4 regions of the Peribacillus sp. TH27 genome follow, and region 1 is predicted to be linked to each of the others. Evidence: riboswitches for the same ligand, from Rfam matches in the RefSeq annotation. Region 1 holds a riboswitch; each other region holds the start of a gene.
What was found. Region 1 has a riboswitch for thiamine pyrophosphate ahead of tenA (thiaminase II). Riboswitches for the same ligand answer to the same signal wherever they lie in the genome.

Region 1 (4,942 bases):
TTAGATTTTTCACCTTTTTAATCGAGGTTCCCATCAAATCATAATAACCATTCGTTTTAATGAACTGCATCAGTGCATGCAAAAGCGTACTCTTGCCCGCTCCATTTTCTCCGCTGATGACAATCCATTCCCCTGAGTGGATCTGCAGCTCTTCAACCATAATTTTTTCTTCCTTTTTTCGGAAACCTCTAAAACCTTGCATTTGCATAATGGTACCGCCATCATTAACTTCCGTTTGTTCACGAATGGGTGCATGGTCATGAATATACTCATCCCAAACACCAGGGAACCAGATTCCATGTTCTTTCATTTTGTTTTTGTATAATGAAAGAATGTTGTCTTTGGGACCATCAGCAATGATTTGACCGTTATCGTTAAAAAGCACTATTCGTTCGATAAATTCTAAAACATGGTCAATTTTATGTTCAACGATAATAACGGTCTTGTCTTTGCCAATTTCCTTTAAAACACCCCAAATTTCTTTTGTTCCAACCGGATCAAGCATAGCGGTTGGTTCATCTAAAAATATCACTTCAGGTTCAAGTGCCAATACTGACGCAATCGCTAAACGCTGTTTCATCCCGCCTGATAATGTATCAATACTTGTATGGATATCATCTAAGTGTAATCCTACCTGCCGGATATGATTGTGAATCCTTTCATTCATTTGCTGCTTAGGAACGGAAAGGTTTTCAAGGACGAAGGCAATTTCTTCATCTGCAAATGGCATACAAAACTGACTATCTGGGTCTTGAAAAACATATCCCCATGAAGAAGGGCTCTCCAGTTCTTTCGCTTTCATCGGGACTTCAATGGAATGTGGGATCAGCCCACTTAACACTTGCAAAAGTGTAGACTTTCCACATCCGGACGGTCCCAACAATAGAACTTTTTCACCTTTATCAAACGAGACGGATAAGTCCTTGAATATCAAGGACTCATCACCGGGAAACTTCAATCTTAACTTTTCAACAAGAGCTATTCGTTCCATACTTATCAACCTCTACTTTTGATCCAGTGCAGCATAATCCTTACTTGATACTGGACGAACTAGATTAGTTACTCCTGTTGCTTCTAATACTTTTACTAGATAGTAAGCAAATACACCAGCAAAGAAAATTGACCCGATAAATCTTGCAATCATAAATAATAGTAAATTCCAAAGAGAGAGGGCACCAATTTCTCCGTATGCAAAATCCATGAGGACCGATCCTACACATGAAGCTATCGCCGCTAATACAGCAACCGACATATTAAACTTTTTATACCTGAACGCCATAAACACCAGTTCCGCGAATACTCCTTGTACAACTCCATATAAGAGTACGGTTAATCCCCACGGTGAACCTAAAAAGAATTCACCGGACGCTGCCGCGATTTCTGCCAACAGAGCCACACCCGGTTTCCTCATAACTAAAAAAGCAACGGGCCCTGCTATAAACCACATTCCATAAATTAATTGATCTACATGTAACCCTAATGGTTTAACGGAATAATATATCGATCCCCAAAGGATATAAACTATTCCAAATGCGACGGCAATCACGATTGTGACTAAAATATCCGTTAATTTCAACCCTTTTCTCATTGTCAATCTCCTTTATACTTCTAATGTTTCCTTATGCACTGGCCAAGTTTCTAAGCGATAAGCCATTTCCCAAAATGAGTATTCATATTGACTGCTAAGGATAAAATGCTCTTTCATTCTTTCTTTGTCTTCTTCCGTTACTTTTTCAGCGATCTCATCAAGTCTCGCGATTTGTTCTTCTACCAACGTACGGAACCATTCTCCTCCGTATGCCGCAATCCACTCTTGATAAATTGGCTCATCAGGTATACACCCTTGCAGTTTTTCACCTATTTCATAGTACAGCCAGTAACACGGTAAGATGGCCGCAATCACATCCCCTAAATGGCCAGAATACGCGGCACGATACATATGGGATGTGTAGGCATAGGCAGTAGGAGCAGGCTTAAAGTTTTTCCTTTCTTCTTCTGTAATACCTAATCTCTCAGAAAAATTTTCATGAAGCTTTAATTCAGCTTCATATGTTCCTTGTGCATGGCTTGCTAGTCGACTAGTTGTATGTAAATCTGTTGCTTTGACTGCACCTAAAGCTTGAACTCTAGCAAAGTGAGATAAATAATATGCATCTTGCATGACATAAAAACGAAAACACTCTACTGGCAATGTGCCATCTCCAATTCCTCTAACAAACGGGTGATTGAAGCTTGCTTCCCAAATATGATCTACTTCTTTACGAATGACCTCTGAAAATTTCATTTTCTATACCTCCAAATTTGTATTTTATTAAGCAATGAAACTGGATAAATAATGATTGGTAACCTATAATCACCTCTTTTGAGCAAATAAAAAACCACTTCCTTTACCGACGTAAAGAAAGTGGTTGTACTTGAAATAATACATAAACGTATTGTTTCATGACCCCACTTCCCTACGCTGGTGTAAACCAGATCAGGTTCTAAGGGTCTTAAAGTTATACTTTAATCTCAGCTTCTGCGGTAAAATTGACTTTTACCTGTAAAGCACCCCTAGTGGTACAAATTGTATATTTAGTTCATTTGCCTTTATATTAACACGTTCAATCTAATTGTCAAACTTATTAAATAAAGTTTTTTTAGTAATGTATAAAATCCAACGATATGTTAAATAAAAAATCGCCTAACATACTCTTTGGAAATCGAACTTAATCACATAAAAAATATTCTCTATTAACCTTAAGCAAAGTTTATTTTACTATTAATCCTGCTTTCCTAATTATCGTTGGTACTGTTTATGAAGCTGAGCCGCTATGATATTCTTTTGGATTTCGGATGTACCTTCATAAATTCTCGTAATACGTGCATCACGATAAAAACGTTCAATGGGATATTCAGAAATGTAACCAATCCCTCCATGAATTTGGAGAGCCTTATCAGCTACACGATTATACGTTTCTGAACCAAGTAACTTGACCATAGCCGCATTTTTAATGACGTTCTTTTTTTGATCAACCATCCACGCAACGCGATAGGTCATGGATCGAAGGGCTTCTGTATCTAATGCCATATCTGCCAAGTAATGTTGAATAATTTGTTGTTCGAAGATTGGTTTGTCGAACTGAATTCTCATATGAGCAAAATCAATCGACATCTCAAGTAATTTTTCACACGACCCTAGGTTTCGTGCTGCCATTCCTGCACGTCCATTCGCCAAGATTTTCAGGGCATTCATATACCCTTGCCCCTCTTCACCCAATACATTCTCAACTGGAACTTCACAATCCTCAAAGAAAATTTCAGAAGAATGTGAACCATGAAGGCCCATTTTCCGTTCGATTTTTCCTAGTTGAAATCCTGGGGAGTCTTTTTCGACGATAAAAGATGTGATTCCTTTTGCACCCTTAGAAGGATCTGTAACAGCCATTACTGTAAACACATCTGCGATTGGAGCATTAGTAATGTAATGTTTGCTTCCATTCAGGATATACTTTTCACCCTTTTTAACCGCTGTTGTTTTCAGATTTGAGGCATGTGAACCTGCGCTTGGTTCAGTTAAAGCAAAAGCGCCAATTCTGTCACCTGATGCCATGTCAGGTAAATATCTGCGTTTTTGTTCTTCATTTCCCATCTCTACAATTCCAACGCCGCCAATTCCCGTATGTCCGCCTATTACTGTTGTATAACCGTTATGTGTTCTTCCCAACTCCTCTAGAATGGCGCATTTCCCTACCATATCAATGCCTAACCCACCATATTCTACAGGAATGCTAAGGCCAAACAGTCCCATTTCTTTCGATTTCCCCATAATGATTTCTGGGATTTCATTGCTTTCTTCAATTAACATGGCATGTGGTTCTACTTCGTTATCAATAAATTCTCGGATTCCTTGTTTTAAAATTTTGATATCGTCTGAAAATTCAAAATTCACGGTATTTTCTCCCCCTTCTATTGGTATTAGGTTTAATTCCTTAACCCGATTTCTTTTACATATAGGAGGATACTATTCTCCTAAGCTTCGAAATAATACAAATGGCTATCAAATCAAACAAAATCAACCTATTTGACCCACTGGGTGATTAAAAATCCTAAGAAATATTTTCAGGCTATAGTTTTACTTTTTGTGATTACCATTTAATCAGTTTCATAAAGTCAAACCATGGTTAAGCCGCCATTGACGGAAAGAGTTTGCCCAGTTACATATCCTGCTTCTTCCGAAACAAAATAGGCCACAGCACCGGCAATATCTTCTGGTTGAGCTAAACGACGGAACGGAATCGCTTTCTCCAAAGCTCCAGCTATTCCTTCATTGTAAGAACCAATTTCTTGAAATAAAGGCGTGTCGGCTGGACCTGGCGCAATACAATTGATGTTAAGCTTATGACGTGCCATTTCTCTTGCTATTGTTTTCGTGAACGCAATGACCCCACCCTTAGCAGCCGAATAGACGGCCTCACCGCTAGATCCAATTCTTGCTGCATCCGACGCAATATTGACTACCTTTCCGTAACCGTTTTCAATCATAAGCGGTAAAATTTCCTTACAAGTATGAACTTGACCCAGTAAATTAATATCGATAATCCTTTTCCAAGTGCTTGGATCACTTTTTAGGAAAGGTTCTACTTTGTCCCATCCTGCATTATTAACCAATACATCAATCTTTTGATAAAGGCTCACTGATTCTTCAACTGCTTTTTTCACACTCTCTAAACTCGTTACATCACAATAGACGGCCTTAGCTTCATAACCCGCTTGCTCAATTAAAGAAACAGTTTCTTCTGCGTTTTTACTATTGATATCGGCCACAACAATGTTCATATTTCGAGAGGCTAATGTTTTAGCAATCTCTCTACCAATTCCGCTTCCTGCTCCAGTGATAAATGCTACTCGGTTATTCATCATAAATCCCTCCATTTTTATCATGAAATTGCTATGTGGTTAC
Region 2 (4,942 bases), 1.8 Mb from region 1:
TTGCAGACTCTCAATTAAGTGGCACTTTGTGCATTCTTGTAAATAATCATTTTTTACAAATTCATGATTACAATTTTCCCGAAAAATACTCAGCTCTTTTTTAAGCTGATCCAGCTGATTTTCCAACTGTTTTATTTCAACTTTAATCTGGATTACTCGATTCATCGAATTCTCCTTTTCGTCCATATTATTGATAGATTTTTCCGTCTGTGTTTCTAAATTCATTCGCTTTTTCTTTCAAGCCTTCATCAATTACAGACTCAAAACCAAGCCCTTTTTCTTTAGCTAAATCACGAATATCTTGTGAGATTCTCATGCTGCAGAATTTAGGACCGCACATTGAACAAAAGTGAGCTGTTTTGGCACCCTCAGCAGGCAGAGTTTCATCGTGATATTCAACGGCTCTTTCAGGATCGAGCGATAGATTAAACTGATCTCTCCAACGAAATTCGAATCTTGCTTTTGAAAGGGCATCATCTCGTTTTTGAGCATTTGGATGGCCTTTTGCTAGGTCAGCGGCATGGGCTGCAATTTTATACGTAATAACCCCTATTCGAACATCCTCTTTATTTGGAAGACCAAGGTGCTCTTTCGGTGTCACATAACAAAGCATCGCAGTTCCAAACCAGCCAATCATGGCAGCCCCAATCGCAGAAGTAATATGATCGTAGCCAGGAGCTATATCAGTTGTTAGGGGTCCCAATGTATAGAATGGGGCTTCTTGACAAACTTCCAGTTGCTTATCCATATTTTCTTTAATTAAATGCATTGGAACGTGACCGGGCCCCTCAACCATAACTTGTACATCATGTTTCCAAGCAATCTTTGTTAGTTCACCCAATGTTTCCAATTCCGCAAATTGCGCCTCGTCGTTTGCATCTGCAATAGATCCAGGACGAAGTCCATCTCCTAATGAGAAAGATACATCATATGCTTTCATGATTTCACAGATTTCTTCAAAATGAGTATAGAGGAAGCTTTCTTCATGATGAGCCAGACACCATTGAGCCATAATAGAACCCCCACGGGAAACAATTCCCGTCATCCGCTTTGCTGTTAATGGGATATATCGCAGAAGCACACCAGCATGTATGGTAAAGTAATCAACACCTTGCTCAGCCTGCTCAATTAAAGTATCCCGAAAAACCTCCCATGTTAAATTTTCAGCGACTCCATCTACTTTTTCAAGCGCTTGATAAATCGGTACTGTTCCAACAGGTACAGGCGAATTTCTAATAATCCATTCACGGGTTGTGTGTATATTTTTTCCGGTAGAGAGATCCATGATGTTATCGGCTCCCCAGCGAGTGGCCCAAGTCATTTTTTCTACTTCATTTTCGATGGATGAACTAACCGCTGAATTCCCAATATTCGCATTTATTTTCACATGAAAATTACGTCCGATAATCATCGGCTCACTTTCAGGATGGTTAATATTAGCCGGTATAATGGCCCGCCCGCTAGCTACTTCATCTCGTACAAACTCAGCGGAAACACTTTCTCTAATCGAAATAAACTCCATTTCTGGGGTAATGATACCTTTACGAGCATAATGGAGTTGGGTTATGTTTCTCCCCTTCTTTGCACGCAAAGGATTTCTTATCAATCCCGGAAAAACTTCTGCTTTGGAATGAGACTCAACTTTTTTATACCCATTATCTTCTGGTTTTATTTTACGCCCCACATACTCTTCAACGTCTTCCCGTTCAAGAACCCAGTTGCGTCTAATAGGGTCAAGACCTTTACGAATATCAATAGAATACTCAGAATCCGTATAGAAACCGCTAGTATCATATACGCGTAGAGGTAAATTTTCCTCTTCACCAAATGCTCCTGTTGTGGGACTTAGTTTAATTTCACGCATAGGAACTTTTATATCAGGTCTAGACCCCTCTACATAAACTTTTTTACTTCCTGCAAAATTGGACATAATTGAAACGTTCATGTCATTTACTGAATTACTCATGATTTCATTTCTCCTTTTTAAGTTAGATTAAAAAGGACAAAATCCAATCCATTTTCGCACGAAAAAGCCAGGTCTCATATTTAAGACCCGGCTAAAGTTAGTATGACTACAGAAATGACCAAATTACATGTCATTGAATAGTAGATTCTAACTTCCCCACGCTGGTATGAACCAGATCAGGTCCTGAGGGTTAAGAAGCTTTAACGCGCTTCTCTCTCAGCCCAACTTTTATTGGACACCCCTAGTCTGAATAATATTAATTATTACATGGTAACTATATACCATCCATTTTGGTTTGTAAATAAATTCAAAGTCCTATTATTTTAATGCCATGTTTTGAATTAAATAAAATCCCCTCCAAGTTAAGTTTTTTTGAACTTACTACTTGAAGGGGATATATCCGTTATTTATTTAGACTCTCAAGGATAGGAAAAAGCTCCTCTAAATGCGTAATTTCATAATTAGGGATGACTTCATTCCGTTCCTTATCATGACGGTTTATCCAAACCGATTTAATGCCTGCACGTGATGCACCAAGGATATCCGTCATTAAATTGTCGCCGACCATTAATACTTCATGCTTATCAAGCTCCATGATTTCTAATGCATGCTCGAAAATAGAAGCATCCGGTTTCCCACGTCCAAACGCGCCGGAAATAACGATTTGATCGAAATAAGGAACTAACTCAGGCGTGATTTCAAGCTTCGTATTTTGAAGCTCAGGCGAACCATTCGTCAGCAATAACAATTTGTACTTCCCTTTTAACTCATCTAACACCTGGAATGTTTCTTCATAAATAAATGGTTTTTTCCGTCTCTCAGCAGGGAAACGTTCTGCTAGCTCAAGACCAAATGCCGGGTCATCTATCCCTAATGCCTTCAAGCCTCTTGTCCATGCCTCTTTCCGATAAGCTGGTACAATCTCGGCCATCTTACGGAATTCATCATGATCATCTTGAAAATTACCCCAAAGTCCTTCAAACGGGTTGATACCGATCATTTGCGTAAATTCATATGTATCATAAGAAGAATAAAGCTCACGTGCTTCTTTCCGTACCGCTTCCTCAAACTCGTCAACATTCAAATCATATTTCGCCTTTGCCAATTCGCATGTCGCTATAAAAGCCTCTTTCACACTCTTCTGATCCCAAAGTAACGTATCATCTAAATCAAAAAAAACTGCCTTTACCAAAATGCTCACCCTCTTTTCCCTACCATTGAATTCGAAAAAATTACACTATTACAATAATAAACCACAACCATTAGAAAAAGAATAACTATCGGTAAAATGCCTTCATCTTTCTTTGAAATATCAAAAGGCTTACCCTATTTGCTCATGAAAACTTAAAAAAGTTCACATGCGAGTTTTTCCTTATTTTCTTTCGAACACATACAACTTTCCATTACTAGCAATCTTAAACTTTGGACCTGCGAATCCCCGTCGGATCAGCTCTTTCCTCATATATACCATGAGAGCAGCATGACTCACAATCAAAACATCCTGCTCTCCTTTTGCGAGAAGCTCGTCCAATACTTTATTGATCCGTTTCTCAGCAATCTTAATCTCCGCTCTCGTCTGCTTGTTAACTACCGAGCAACAGCGAATCCAAATGGCCCAAAGTATGAATGGCAGCTTCACCTTCCCGTTAAGAGGTGGAGATGGTATTTCCCGAAGTTCCTCCATCTGATTAACCTCACCAGGATAGATATGCTCAGCCGTCTTCACTGCTCTCGACATATCGCTGCAATAACATCTCTTCCATTCCACATCGTCCAATAAAGTTGTCCCATAAATAATATCTGCTGCATCATAATCCTTAAACCATTGATTCATATCATCCGCCGTCACATATTTTCCAGTTGGGAATTCATGTGCCACCTTAAAGTGTCGTACTAAACCAATTTTCATTTTTTTCTCCTCTTTAACTTTTGAAATAAAAAATTCACTTTCTAATTGATCCACCTACTTATATAATAGATAATGTAAAAATTATACAAAGGTGGTAATTGAATGCTATTCAAGAATTTCACTAAGATTGTCCTTGCTGTCGCATTAACTTTTACATGCATCTCTTTTTTACTGATAAAAATCGACTCAGTCTCAGCAGCCACTACAGAAAATGCCACGGTAAATACGAAGGGTTCCCCTTTAACTGTTAGAAGTGGCCCCAGCACCAGCTATAAAAAAGTAGGATCGTTGGAGAAAGGGAAAGCCGTAACCGTTTATTCGAAAACAAAATCCGGCTGGTCGGAAATTCGGTACAATGGAAAAAAAGCCTATGTATCTACAAAATATTTAAAATTCAGCAATGTGAAGATAACCAAGAAAAAATATAAAAATATCAGTGACTTGTCGTATCCGCAAGTATCAGGACTTAAAAGTAAAGCAGCTCAGGATAAAATTAATCAGGTGTTAACTAAGCATGCCAAGGACGCCTATTCCTCTTATCTGCAAGCCAAAAAGGATAGGGAAAAAGATAAAAATGAGGAATGGTGCAAAGAATCCCCATACTCTTGTCAGTATAGTTACAGTATTTCGTATAAAGTGAAATTCAACCAAGATGGAAAGCTAAGCATTCTTATTGACGATTACTACTATAGCGGTGGAGCTCATGGAATGGGATACACAACATCCTATAATTTCAAAGAATCTTCCGGTAAACAGGTGAAAATCAGTGAAATCCTCACATCCAAAGTGAAATATACGAAGGTGCAGAAATATGCTTATGACTACATGAGGAAAAGAGATAGTTTTTATGTGAAAAAACAGAGCGATGTTCCCGTCAATAAGGATTCACAGTTCTATTATACAAACGGGGGGATCTATCTCGTATTCCAAGAATATGAAGTGGCTCCTTATGCCGCTGGCCATCCTGCCGTAAAAATCCCAAGTAAGGTTTATAAATAATTTCGTTGCACAGGGGCTAACTCCTGTGCTTTTTTAGTACCCTTTAATTCAATATATCTAACAAATGA
Region 3 (4,942 bases), 4.1 Mb from region 1:
CGCTTTATACAAAAGGCAGTGCGGCTGCGATTGGTCTTGAAAACCGGCGTGGTCAGATCATAAAGGGATACGACGCCGATTTTACCGTATTTAACCGGGATGTCTTAGCTATAGAGCCAGATGATCTTCTGAAAGTTGAAGCGGTCATGACGGTCATTGATGACCGAATAATGTATGATAAAAAATAACAGTTGCAAAACATGAAATAGGTAAGCAAAATATTAATAGGATTTCGATAAAGGAATGTAATTAGAAAGAAGGCAGGTTATGAAAATAAATGAACAAAAAGAAGGGGCGATATATGCCGCCCTTTCTTATTTAATGTGGGGAGTCGTACCAATTTACTGGAAGTTCCTTCAGGGAGTCGGTGCAATAGAGATTTTAGCTCAGCGGGTGTTATGGTCTTTCGTCTTCATGCTTGTTTTATTGATGTTTATGAAAAAATGGGGAGCATTTCTTGATTATGTCAAAAACATAATGGGAAATCCCAAATTATTCGCGGCATTGCTTACGGCATCACTGCTTGTTACAGCTAATTGGGGAGTGTTCATATGGGCTGTTAATTCGGGCCGGATTCTCGACACGAGCCTCGGCTATTATATCAATCCGCTAGTCAGTGTTTTGTTGGGAGTAATAGTCTTAAAGGAAAAATTGAGCGGGGTACAGATTGTGTCGTTCCTGCTCGCAGGAATCGGTGTATTGATACTTGGTATTCATTTCGGTACGATCCCCTGGGTCTCTCTAGTCTTAGCCATGACATTTGGGTTATACGGTCTGGCAAAAAAAATGATAAAGGCAGAATCAGCAATCGGACTGACACTCGAAACGATGATGGTAACCCCTCTTGCTCTAGGTTACTTGATATATTTGATGTTCCAATCCGAATCACAATTTTTAACCTCAGGGAGCACAAGCTTGCTGTTAGTTGGCGGTGGGATTGCCACGGCTCTACCGCTATTATATTTTGCAAAAGGGGCAGAAAAGATACCGTTATCGATGCTTGGCATTTTTCAGTATATTGCTCCAACCTTAACCTTGTTAATCGGGGTATTTGTCTATCATGAAAGTTTTACAAAAGCACATCTTTTAGCCTTTTTATTCATTTGGTCTGCCTTGGTGGTTTATACGCTTTCCATTACAAAATGGGGGAAGGCAGGGACACGTAGGTTTAAAGAAAAAAGAAACTTTGGTGCATAAAAAGAAAAAAACGCTTGAGGAAATCCATTTCCCAAGCGTTTTTTTTATAGTGATACACGTCACTCTGAAAAAAATTGTTAGTCAGTGTCGAGTTTCACAAGCTATTAAAATAAACGAAAAATGATTCAAAATCTATATCTTTAATAAGAGAAACGGTTAATCCTACGCTAGAAAAGTTCTCGAGCCTATTTCAGAAACAATTATATTGGATAGGCAGTCATGAAGCGACACGGAGTTATTACGGGGGATATTTGGCTTGAATTGACTATAGTGGGAACTATTTATGCTTACAATATGCTTTGTTAGGAACGCTGATATGATGGCATTCCACTTTCTATTGCTATTTAATTCATCGATGATTCCTTGTTGATTGGTAATCCCAATCCCATGGCCATAAAAGAGGTTTTCTCCAAGGAATATCGCATTTTCCCCTTGCCATTCTGGAGTGCTCGGGTCGTAATCTGGGTTTTTGAAGTAAACACAGTCGCCTGGTACATAACCCGTCCCTTCATGAACTCGAAGAATCAAATTCTGCGGATAGTGCCAGTCATAAAGAGTAAGGCCTGAAAAAAGACGGTCAAAATTCTTAGGACCAACCGTATCTAAAACAGCTTTTAAAAAAACAATGACTATCGCTGTCCCGCATTCGAAAGCGTAAAGACTTCCGTTAATGAAAATATCCTCAAGTGCCAGATGAGGGGGTACGCTTGGTTTAAGCTCAAATGCTCCATCTTTTGTAAGTCGCCAATATTGTTCATTGCATACAGAATCCTCGAGTATTGTAAATTCAGGATTACTCTTATCTAACGAAACGGCAGCTTTATTGACTTGCAGCCTCATCTCTATATCGAATTTAAGATCTTCCATTGTCTTATATACAAAAATATTCGGATATTTCCACATTAATTGGAGAATTTCTAATGCTTTTTCAGATATTATACCTGGTTGGATTTGACTGACATCTAACCATTTTTGATTAATTTTTATCATAATCATATCCACCTCTTGGTCACAAAATTAAATGATTAATTCAAGTAGTTCAAGAACTATCTACAGTGTAATAATAATTATTATATGAGTTGCTGAACAATACTGATCAAATTTTATTCCTATTACTGAGGATGATCAGAATGGCCCATCGTTAGAAGAAGCAAATTAGTATTCCCTTTTCTGTATGAATTGATATAATGAGAGAGAAAAGTTCATATGTGCAAGAAATGTAGGGGAGCCGGTATTGCTGGCTGAGATTGCGTCCTTAAGATGCTGACTCTTTGAACCTGATCTGGATGATGCCAGCGGAGGGAACATATTATGACTGACTTTCTGTTTTGTATGTTAACGTCCGAATTCATCCTCGGGCGTTTTTGTTTTTTAATCTATTATTTGGATGGGGACTGGCACCCAATAAAGTTTCGGCATATGGACCTTATATAATGTGTAGGAGGAAAAATAGTGAATAAATTATTGCCACTGATAACTTTGTTATTCCTTTTAGCTGGATGTGGTGCTGGCGGCACTACTGAAAAGGAAGAAGCAGGTAAAAATGAAGACAATAAAGAATTAAAAAAGGTTTCGGTTGTTCTCGATTGGACACCGAATACAAACCATACAGGATTGTATGTAGCGAAGGAAAAAGGGTATTTTAAAGAACAAGGCCTGGATGTAGAAATTATCATGCCAGGTGAGGCAGGAGCTGATAAGCTTGTGGCTTCAGGGAAATCAGAATTTGGCGTGAGCTACCAGGAGGGCATTACACAGGCTCGTGTGCAAGGCGTGCCGATTGTTTCGTTAGCGGCTGTCATCCAGCATAATACCTCAGGATTCGCTTCTCCTGTGGCTAAAAATATTAAAACACCTAAGGATTTTGAAGGGAAAACGTATGGTGGCTGGGGGTCTCCAGTTGAAAAGGCTATCATCGAATCTCTCATGACAAAAGATAATGCGGATGTAAATAAAGTGGAAATAGTAAATACAGGCGACTCGGATTTTTTCACTTCAGTGAAAAGAGATATTGATTTCGCTTGGATTTATTATGGATGGACAGGTATTGAGGCTGAATTGCGAAATGAAAAGCTGAATATGGTTTACTTAACTGATTACTCAGATAAGCTCGATTACTATACGCCTGTTTTGACCACAAATGAAAAGATGATTAAAGAGGATCCAGATACTGTTAAAGCGTTCGTAGAGGCAACTTCGAAAGGGTACCAGTTTGCGATTAAGAATCCTGATGATGCGGCAGACATTTTAATCAAGGCTGCACCAGATCTAGATAAAAAGCTAGTGAAGAAAAGCCAGAAGTGGCTTGCATCTAAGTATCAGGATGATGCTCCTAGATGGGGTGAACAAAAGCTTGAAATTTGGAAGAATTATAGTGAGTGGATGACTGAAAATAATCTTCTTGAAGGTGATTTCGATCCTGAGAAAGCATTTACCAATGAATTTTTACCACAATAGGAGGAACTACAATGGCAAACTCATTAATTAGTATACAAATTATTCCTAAAGGGGAAAATGTCATCCCCTTAGTCGATGAAGCGATCAAAATCATCGATGAATCAGGTGTCAAGTACGAGGTGCACCCGCTTGAAACAACAATGGAAGGTGAGCTTTCTGAGCTTCTGGCCGTTATAGAAAAAATGAATGTGAGAATGATTGAAATAGGTTCGCCGAATGTCATTTCCCAAGTGAAAATATTGTACCAGCCTAGCGGAATCACGATGGATACGTTAACGGAGAAATATCGGCCATGAGCGGAAGAAAGATTTGGAAGAAGGGGGCTCCCTTCTTTCTTTTATTATTGTTGCTAATAGTGTGGGAGTTAGCAACAGGCTTATTAAAGGTTGAAAAATGGCTACTTCCTGCTCCATCAGCCATTTTTATCGAGGGAATAGAGTCGTTTCATAGCCTTTTTGGACACCTTATATCAACTACTAACCTTGCATTATCTGGTTTTTTTATTGGAAGCTGTATTGGCTTAGTAATTGCTGCTCTCTTACACCTTTTTCCTGGTGTAAAAGATGCGGTTTATCCGCTTCTCATTCTATCACAAAATATTCCTATCATCGTTTTGGCGCCGCTTCTAGTCATCTGGTTTGGCTTTGGTATGCTGCCGAAGCTGATTGTGATTTCTCTCGTATGTTTTTTCCCTCTCGCTGTTGCTTCATTGGACGGTTTTCGCCAGACTCCTTATGAACTTAAGCATTATTTCAAGATGATGGGAGCAGGGAAAATGCAACTATTTTGGAAGCTAGAACTTCCTCACTCGATTCCGTTCATTTTCTCTGGACTGAAAATTTCGGCCACTTACAGTGTAATGGGGGCGGTTATTTCGGAGTGGCTTGGGGCTAAATCGGGGATAGGTGTTTATATGACGCTCGCATCCTCTTCATTTAGGACAGATCGGGTGTTTGTTTCCATTTTTATCATTATGGGACTGAGTCTTCTCTTTTTTGGAATCATTACCATACTTGAAAGATACTTTGTTTCATGGAAGAGAAAGGAGGGTGAAAAGGATGAAGCTGCAAATTAAAGATGTCTCCTATTCTTTCGATGGTAAACAGAATATTTTAGAGAATATAAATTTCTATGTGGATGATGGAGAGTTTGTAACCATCCTTGGGCCATCTGGCAGTGGGAAAAGTACATTGTTTCACCTAATCGGGGGCATTTTGAAGCCGCATCATGGCATCATTTCACTGGACAGTAAAAAAATAAATGGCTTAAAGGGTCATATAAGCTATAT
Region 4 (4,942 bases), 1.1 Mb from region 1:
CGCGGATGATTTGGAAGGTAACTTTCTTCAGGAGCTCTGCCACTTGTTCTGTACGATAGGAAGTTGCACCAACTCCCACTGGGTCCAAAATAACTGGGATATTAAGGGAATTCGCTGTCTTACCGGCAATCTCCATTGCTTCCAAGGCTTTATCATCAATCGTACCGAAGTTCAGGACCAGAGCATCAGCCAATTTGACCATCTCCTCGACTTCTCTTGGGCTAGATGTCATAACAGGTGAACCACCGATGGCAAGAGTGGCATTGGCACAGTCATTGACCGTAACAAAGTTAGTGATTTGGTGAACGAGCGGTTTACTTTCTCTGACCTGAAAGAATAAGTCTGAAACGGAAACATTCATATTAAATCACTCCTTTCTTCTTTTGAAAATGAATAAAAATGATGGACGGGTCCGTGCCCCTTACCGAGTGAAAAGCTATTTCGTATGGCTTCAGAAATATATGTCTTGGCTTGTTCAATGGATTGTCTTAAAGGTAGTCCGTTTGCCAGATTGGATGTAATGGCGGATGACAGAGTACAGCCTGTCCCATGGGTGTTTTTTGTATGAATGCGTTCTCCTTTAATCCAGAAAAAGTCAGTTCCGTCATAAAAAAGATCATTTGGATTCCCTGCTGAATGGCCTCCTTTAAGTAAAACCGCTTTTGCCCCAAGTTCTTTAATTGATATACAAGCCTCGTAAAAATCTTGCTTCGTTCGAATCGACAAGCCAGTAAGGACTTCGGCTTCGGGTACATTCGGTGTTACAAGTGTTGCAAGCGGCAGTAATTCTGTTTTTAAAGCAGAGACAGCTTTTTCATCGAGCAAATGATGGCCGCTTTTGGAAATCATGACAGGATCAAGGATAACGATTGCGGGTAAGAAGGTATTTAGAGACGCGGCGACTGTTTCAACTATTTCTTTTGATCCAAGCATACCTATTTTTACTGCATCGACGTGTATATCTTCAAAAATAGCTGCAATTTGATCCGTTATGATACCTGTATCTATAGCTTGTACTGAACGTACCTCCATTGTATTTTGTGCCGTTACAGCTGTAATGACAGACATTCCAAAAACCCCATGTGCAGAAAATGTTTTTAAATCAGCTTGTATTCCAGCACCGCCCCCTGAGTCAGAGCCTGCGATGGTTAACGCTGTTTTCATAAAAAAACCCCTTCATATAATTATTTTTTAAAAGTATTTTCAGTAAAATGAAAGCTAAAATGGCACCTGCGAATGAACTAAGCATAAAAGCTGGTAAAAAACCAAAAATAGCTGCTTTTTCTCCCAATAGGAGGACAGCAAGGGGATAACAAGCTAGGGATCCAAGAATGCCGGTCCCTATCACTTCCCCTAAACAAGCGAATTTCAAGCTTTGTGTTTTTCGATAAAGGACGGCAGCCAATAGTGCACCGATCATGCTGCCAGGAAAGGCGAAAATTGAACCTGTACCAGACATGTTTCTAATGATGGAAACTAAAAAAGCTTGTGTTACCGCATAAGCCGGTCCCAATAAAACGGCTGTCATGACATTTGCCAGATGCTGAATCGGAAAGATTTTTGCAAATCCGGCCGGGATGAAAATGAATGAACTAGTTATGGTAGTAATGGCCGTGATCATGGCAGTCAACGTCATTTTCTTGATTGGATTCATCATCATGCCAACATCCTACAGTGGCCAATCCTGCTCATTTTGAACCATATCCCAGAATAAATATTCATAACGGGAAGTCACCAAAAAATGCTTCTCTAATCTAAGAAGTTCCTTTTCAGGCATGCCTTCTGTTAACTCTTCCAACAAAGCAATCAGCCATTTGTGTGCTTCACCGAATTCAGGAGACGAATATGATTTAATCCAATCAGCATAGCGATTGTTTTCTAATGCTTCACCATTTTGTTCTTTTAATAGCAAACCGATCTCATAATAATCCCAGGCGCATGGAAGGAGGCAGGCTATCAGGTCGGCCAAAGTCCCATTTTGGGCTGCATTTAGCATGTAACCCGTATAAGCTAGAGTGGTTGGAGTAGGTTCTGTATTTTCCAATTCGATTGAGCTGATTCCGAACTCCAAAGCATAATGTCGATGGATATCCATTTCTACTTGAAGGGTTTCATTCAAAATACTTGCAAACTTAGCCATGGTTTCGAGATTATGAGCTTTGATGACTCCTAACGCAAAGAGTTTGGAATAATCCATAAGATAGATATAGTCCTGCTTTAGGTAATAGGCAAATTTCTTTTCTGAAAGCGTCCCATCTCCAATCGCCTGAACAAAGGGATGTGTATGGTTCCTTTTCCAGATTCCTTTTGCCCGTTCATGAAGTCTATCACTGAAGGTTTCTAATTTTGTATTCTCCATGGTACATCCTCCTTGAAATTTAAAATTTACTAAAATTGTAAAGTGTGCATACACTATCTGATCAACAAAAAAACCGCTCTCTGAAAGAAAGCGGCTGTTACCGAGGAAGAAGCAAATTCCTTCTTACAGCCTGCTTCCCTCCGCTGGTATGACCAGATCAGGTGCAAAGGGTTTGATTCTCAGCAAAAGTGCTCCCCTAGCAGTCTAATTATTCACCTTTTCCATCTGAAAAAAAAAACCGCTCCTGAAATACGGAGCGGGGCAGATGGATAAAGTCATGTGTTTAAAGACGATATCATCCACTTCCCTCCGCCGGTATGATCCGGTTCAGGTTCAAAGGGTCCGGAACAAATTCCATCTCAGTCTTAAAAAGACTCCCCTAGTGGTGTGAATGTATGTAATTACTGACATCATATCAGAAAGCCAGGAAATTGCAACCCAATTTGAATGGGGTCTATAGAGAATACCTATCAAAAAAAGGGAGAACCATGTGATTGACTTTTGAAGAATATTGGGATAAAATCATGTCTACATCATTTATATATTGAATTCTTATCCAGAGAGGTGGAGGGACTTGGCCCAAAGAAACCTCGGCAGCAGACCCATTTTGGGAACTGTGCTACATCCAACAAGCATACGCTTGGAAGATAAGAAGAGCCGAACGGACTACTGTAAGCCTCTTCTTGAATTAGAAGAGGCTTTTATTTTTGTGAAATAACGTTTAGTGACATAATAGAAAAGATATAATTTGGTGAAAATGATACCTGTTACTACAATTTAGCTCATATGAAGGCGGGCTGATGAAGACAAGGAAAGGAGCCATTTACATGGCAGAATTATTTAAGAGAATTGAACAGAGGAAGGCATTGCTGATTGAAGAGTTATTAGCGAATGGAGTTTATAAAACCTCTGATGAAAGACATCTTTATGATGTTCCTTTAAAAGTGCTTGAAGATGAATATAAGATTGTTATAAATAGACCTAATATCGAGTCTCCTTCAGAGTGGATGACATAGTAAGAGTTCTTAAAATACTTTACTATCTTAAAATATTATTTAATCTGATGAATATTATTAAAGCATTCGCAGTGTACATGAGTGAATGCTTTTTTATATTTGTCAAGAATATAAAATGTCACAAAAAATACACAAACAGGGAATAGAATAGGCTTTTTGTCACATTTACCTTGTGGAATAACACATTTTAATTTCCATATATGGTTGATTTTAACTACTTATTTCTTTATCATAAAAGATGTAAGAAAATTGAATAAATAGGAAGTGACTATAGATGCCCCCACAGATAACCGTAGAAAGAATAGAAGAAAAGAGACGGGAAATGATTAAATTGGCAGACTGATTATGGTTTTACAAGCCTTCTAACTGTTCAAGCAAGTCAAGAATTGGATTCGCTGTTAAATGCTATAACAAATAAATGAAAATCACAATATTTTTTGCTTAAGAAAGTTTATAGTGATTTTTAAATTTCGTCAGTGACTTTAAAATAGATTTCTTCATTGAAACTAAAAAAGGCTACTGCTGAATGAAGGCAATAGCTTTTAAATAATGAAATTCAAATATTAACACGCTTACCAAGGATTACTAAATCCCGTTCAATACCATCTAGCTCGGCAACTTGAGGTAAATGCGCCCATTCTTCAAAACCAAATTTAGAAAACAGTCTTATGCTCGGTGTATTGTGAGCAAATATGAAACCAAGTAGTGTCTTAACTCCTAATTTTGGACTCACTTCAATTGCCTTTTGAATCGAAATTTGTCCAATTCCTTTTCCCCGGAAATAATCATCAATATATATGCTGATCTCGGCAGTGGAATCATAGGCTGGCCTACCATAGAAAGATTGAAAACTCATCCATCCAGCAGTTTTTCCTTCGAATGTAATAATATAAAGCGGTCGTTTTTCTGAATGATGTTCCTCAAACCATTTAAGCCTCGATTGCACTGAAACAGGTTCTGTATCTGCAGTGACCATCCTTGAAGCAATAGTCGAATTATATATTTCGACTACTCTTGGTAAATCTGTTAGTTCTGCATCCCTAAAATCTATATACTGATCCATCATTTTAACTCCTATCCTTATTATGTATACAATCTCCAGAAACATGGGATTCCCACCCTATTTATGAATAAAAGGAGGTTGACGAAAATCCGTTCCATTGAATGCTTTTATTGTATCATACACTTTTTACAGTTTATCTGACAATTCATTTTTTTGCATGTTAAGTATGTTCATTTTTGGGGTAATTACAAGATAAAATACTTCATAGTAAATACATTACATAAGGAGAAACAAATGAAAAAAATAGTAGGTTTATTTGTAATTGTACTAGTTATTTGTTTTGTCTGCATATAAGTTTCAGGCTTCAGAGTCGGAAGATGTGATGGCTTTTGGAGATTCGTTAACCTATGGAAAAGGTGATAAGGATGGGGAAGGTTATGTAGAAGGTCTGGAGGATGAATTGAATAACCCTGATTCTGAAAAAAAGGTCCGTTTTTGGAATTACGGTATTAAAGGCCAGGAAACAGATGGTGTCATTGATCAGCTTGAAGATAATCAAATTAA

Region 2: another riboswitch for thiamine pyrophosphate. It lies ahead of thiC (phosphomethylpyrimidine synthase ThiC); the one in region 1 lies ahead of tenA (thiaminase II).
Region 3: another riboswitch for thiamine pyrophosphate. It lies ahead of JFU24_RS23235 (ABC transporter substrate-binding protein); the one in region 1 lies ahead of tenA (thiaminase II).
Region 4: another riboswitch for thiamine pyrophosphate. It lies ahead of tenA (thiaminase II); the one in region 1 lies ahead of tenA (thiaminase II).

Annotation. Positions count from the first base shown of each region.
Region 1 covers NZ_JAEKEV010000002.1:492,464-497,405, forward strand. Annotated here, with positions in the region: gene JFU24_RS03870 (ABC transporter ATP-binding protein) at 1-991, opposite strand, end outside; gene JFU24_RS03875 (ECF transporter S component) at 1,004-1,588, opposite strand; gene tenA (thiaminase II) at 1,601-2,284, opposite strand; TPP riboswitch at 2,437-2,565, opposite strand; gene JFU24_RS03885 (acyl-CoA dehydrogenase family protein) at 2,780-3,931, opposite strand; gene JFU24_RS03890 (SDR family NAD(P)-dependent oxidoreductase) at 4,153-4,899, opposite strand.
Region 2 covers NZ_JAEKEV010000002.1:2,291,291-2,296,232, forward strand. Annotated here, with positions in the region: gene JFU24_RS12490 (hypothetical protein) at 1-165, opposite strand, end outside; gene thiC (phosphomethylpyrimidine synthase ThiC) at 188-1,969, opposite strand; TPP riboswitch at 2,103-2,219, opposite strand; gene JFU24_RS12500 (HAD family hydrolase) at 2,370-3,158, opposite strand; gene JFU24_RS12505 (histidine phosphatase family protein) at 3,339-3,875, opposite strand; gene JFU24_RS12510 (PdaC/SigV domain-containing protein) at 3,978-4,874, shown strand.
Region 3 covers NZ_JAEKEV010000002.1:4,547,763-4,552,704, forward strand. Annotated here, with positions in the region: gene JFU24_RS23220 (amidohydrolase) at 1-188, shown strand, start outside; gene rarD (EamA family transporter RarD) at 268-1,197, shown strand; gene JFU24_RS23230 (protein-glutamine gamma-glutamyltransferase) at 1,360-2,187, opposite strand; TPP riboswitch at 2,409-2,518, shown strand; gene JFU24_RS23235 (ABC transporter substrate-binding protein) at 2,650-3,654, shown strand; gene JFU24_RS23240 (thiamine-binding protein) at 3,666-3,950, shown strand; gene JFU24_RS23245 (ABC transporter permease) at 3,947-4,729, shown strand; gene JFU24_RS23250 (ABC transporter ATP-binding protein) at 4,713-4,942, shown strand, end outside.
Region 4 covers NZ_JAEKEV010000002.1:1,587,851-1,592,792, reverse strand. Annotated here, with positions in the region: gene thiM (hydroxyethylthiazole kinase) at 1-361, opposite strand, end outside; gene thiD (bifunctional hydroxymethylpyrimidine kinase/phosphomethylpyrimidine kinase) at 358-1,164, opposite strand; gene thiW (energy coupling factor transporter S component ThiW) at 1,133-1,654, opposite strand; gene tenA (thiaminase II) at 1,670-2,359, opposite strand; TPP riboswitch at 2,478-2,567, opposite strand; TPP riboswitch at 2,647-2,750, opposite strand; SAM riboswitch class I at 2,909-3,013, shown strand; gene JFU24_RS09050 (Fur-regulated basic protein FbpA) at 3,160-3,375, shown strand; partial or broken gene JFU24_RS31285 (Spo0E family sporulation regulatory protein-aspartic acid phosphatase) at 3,723-3,797, shown strand; gene JFU24_RS09040 (GNAT family N-acetyltransferase) at 3,932-4,438, opposite strand; gene JFU24_RS09035 (DUF459 domain-containing protein) at 4,761-4,942, shown strand, end outside.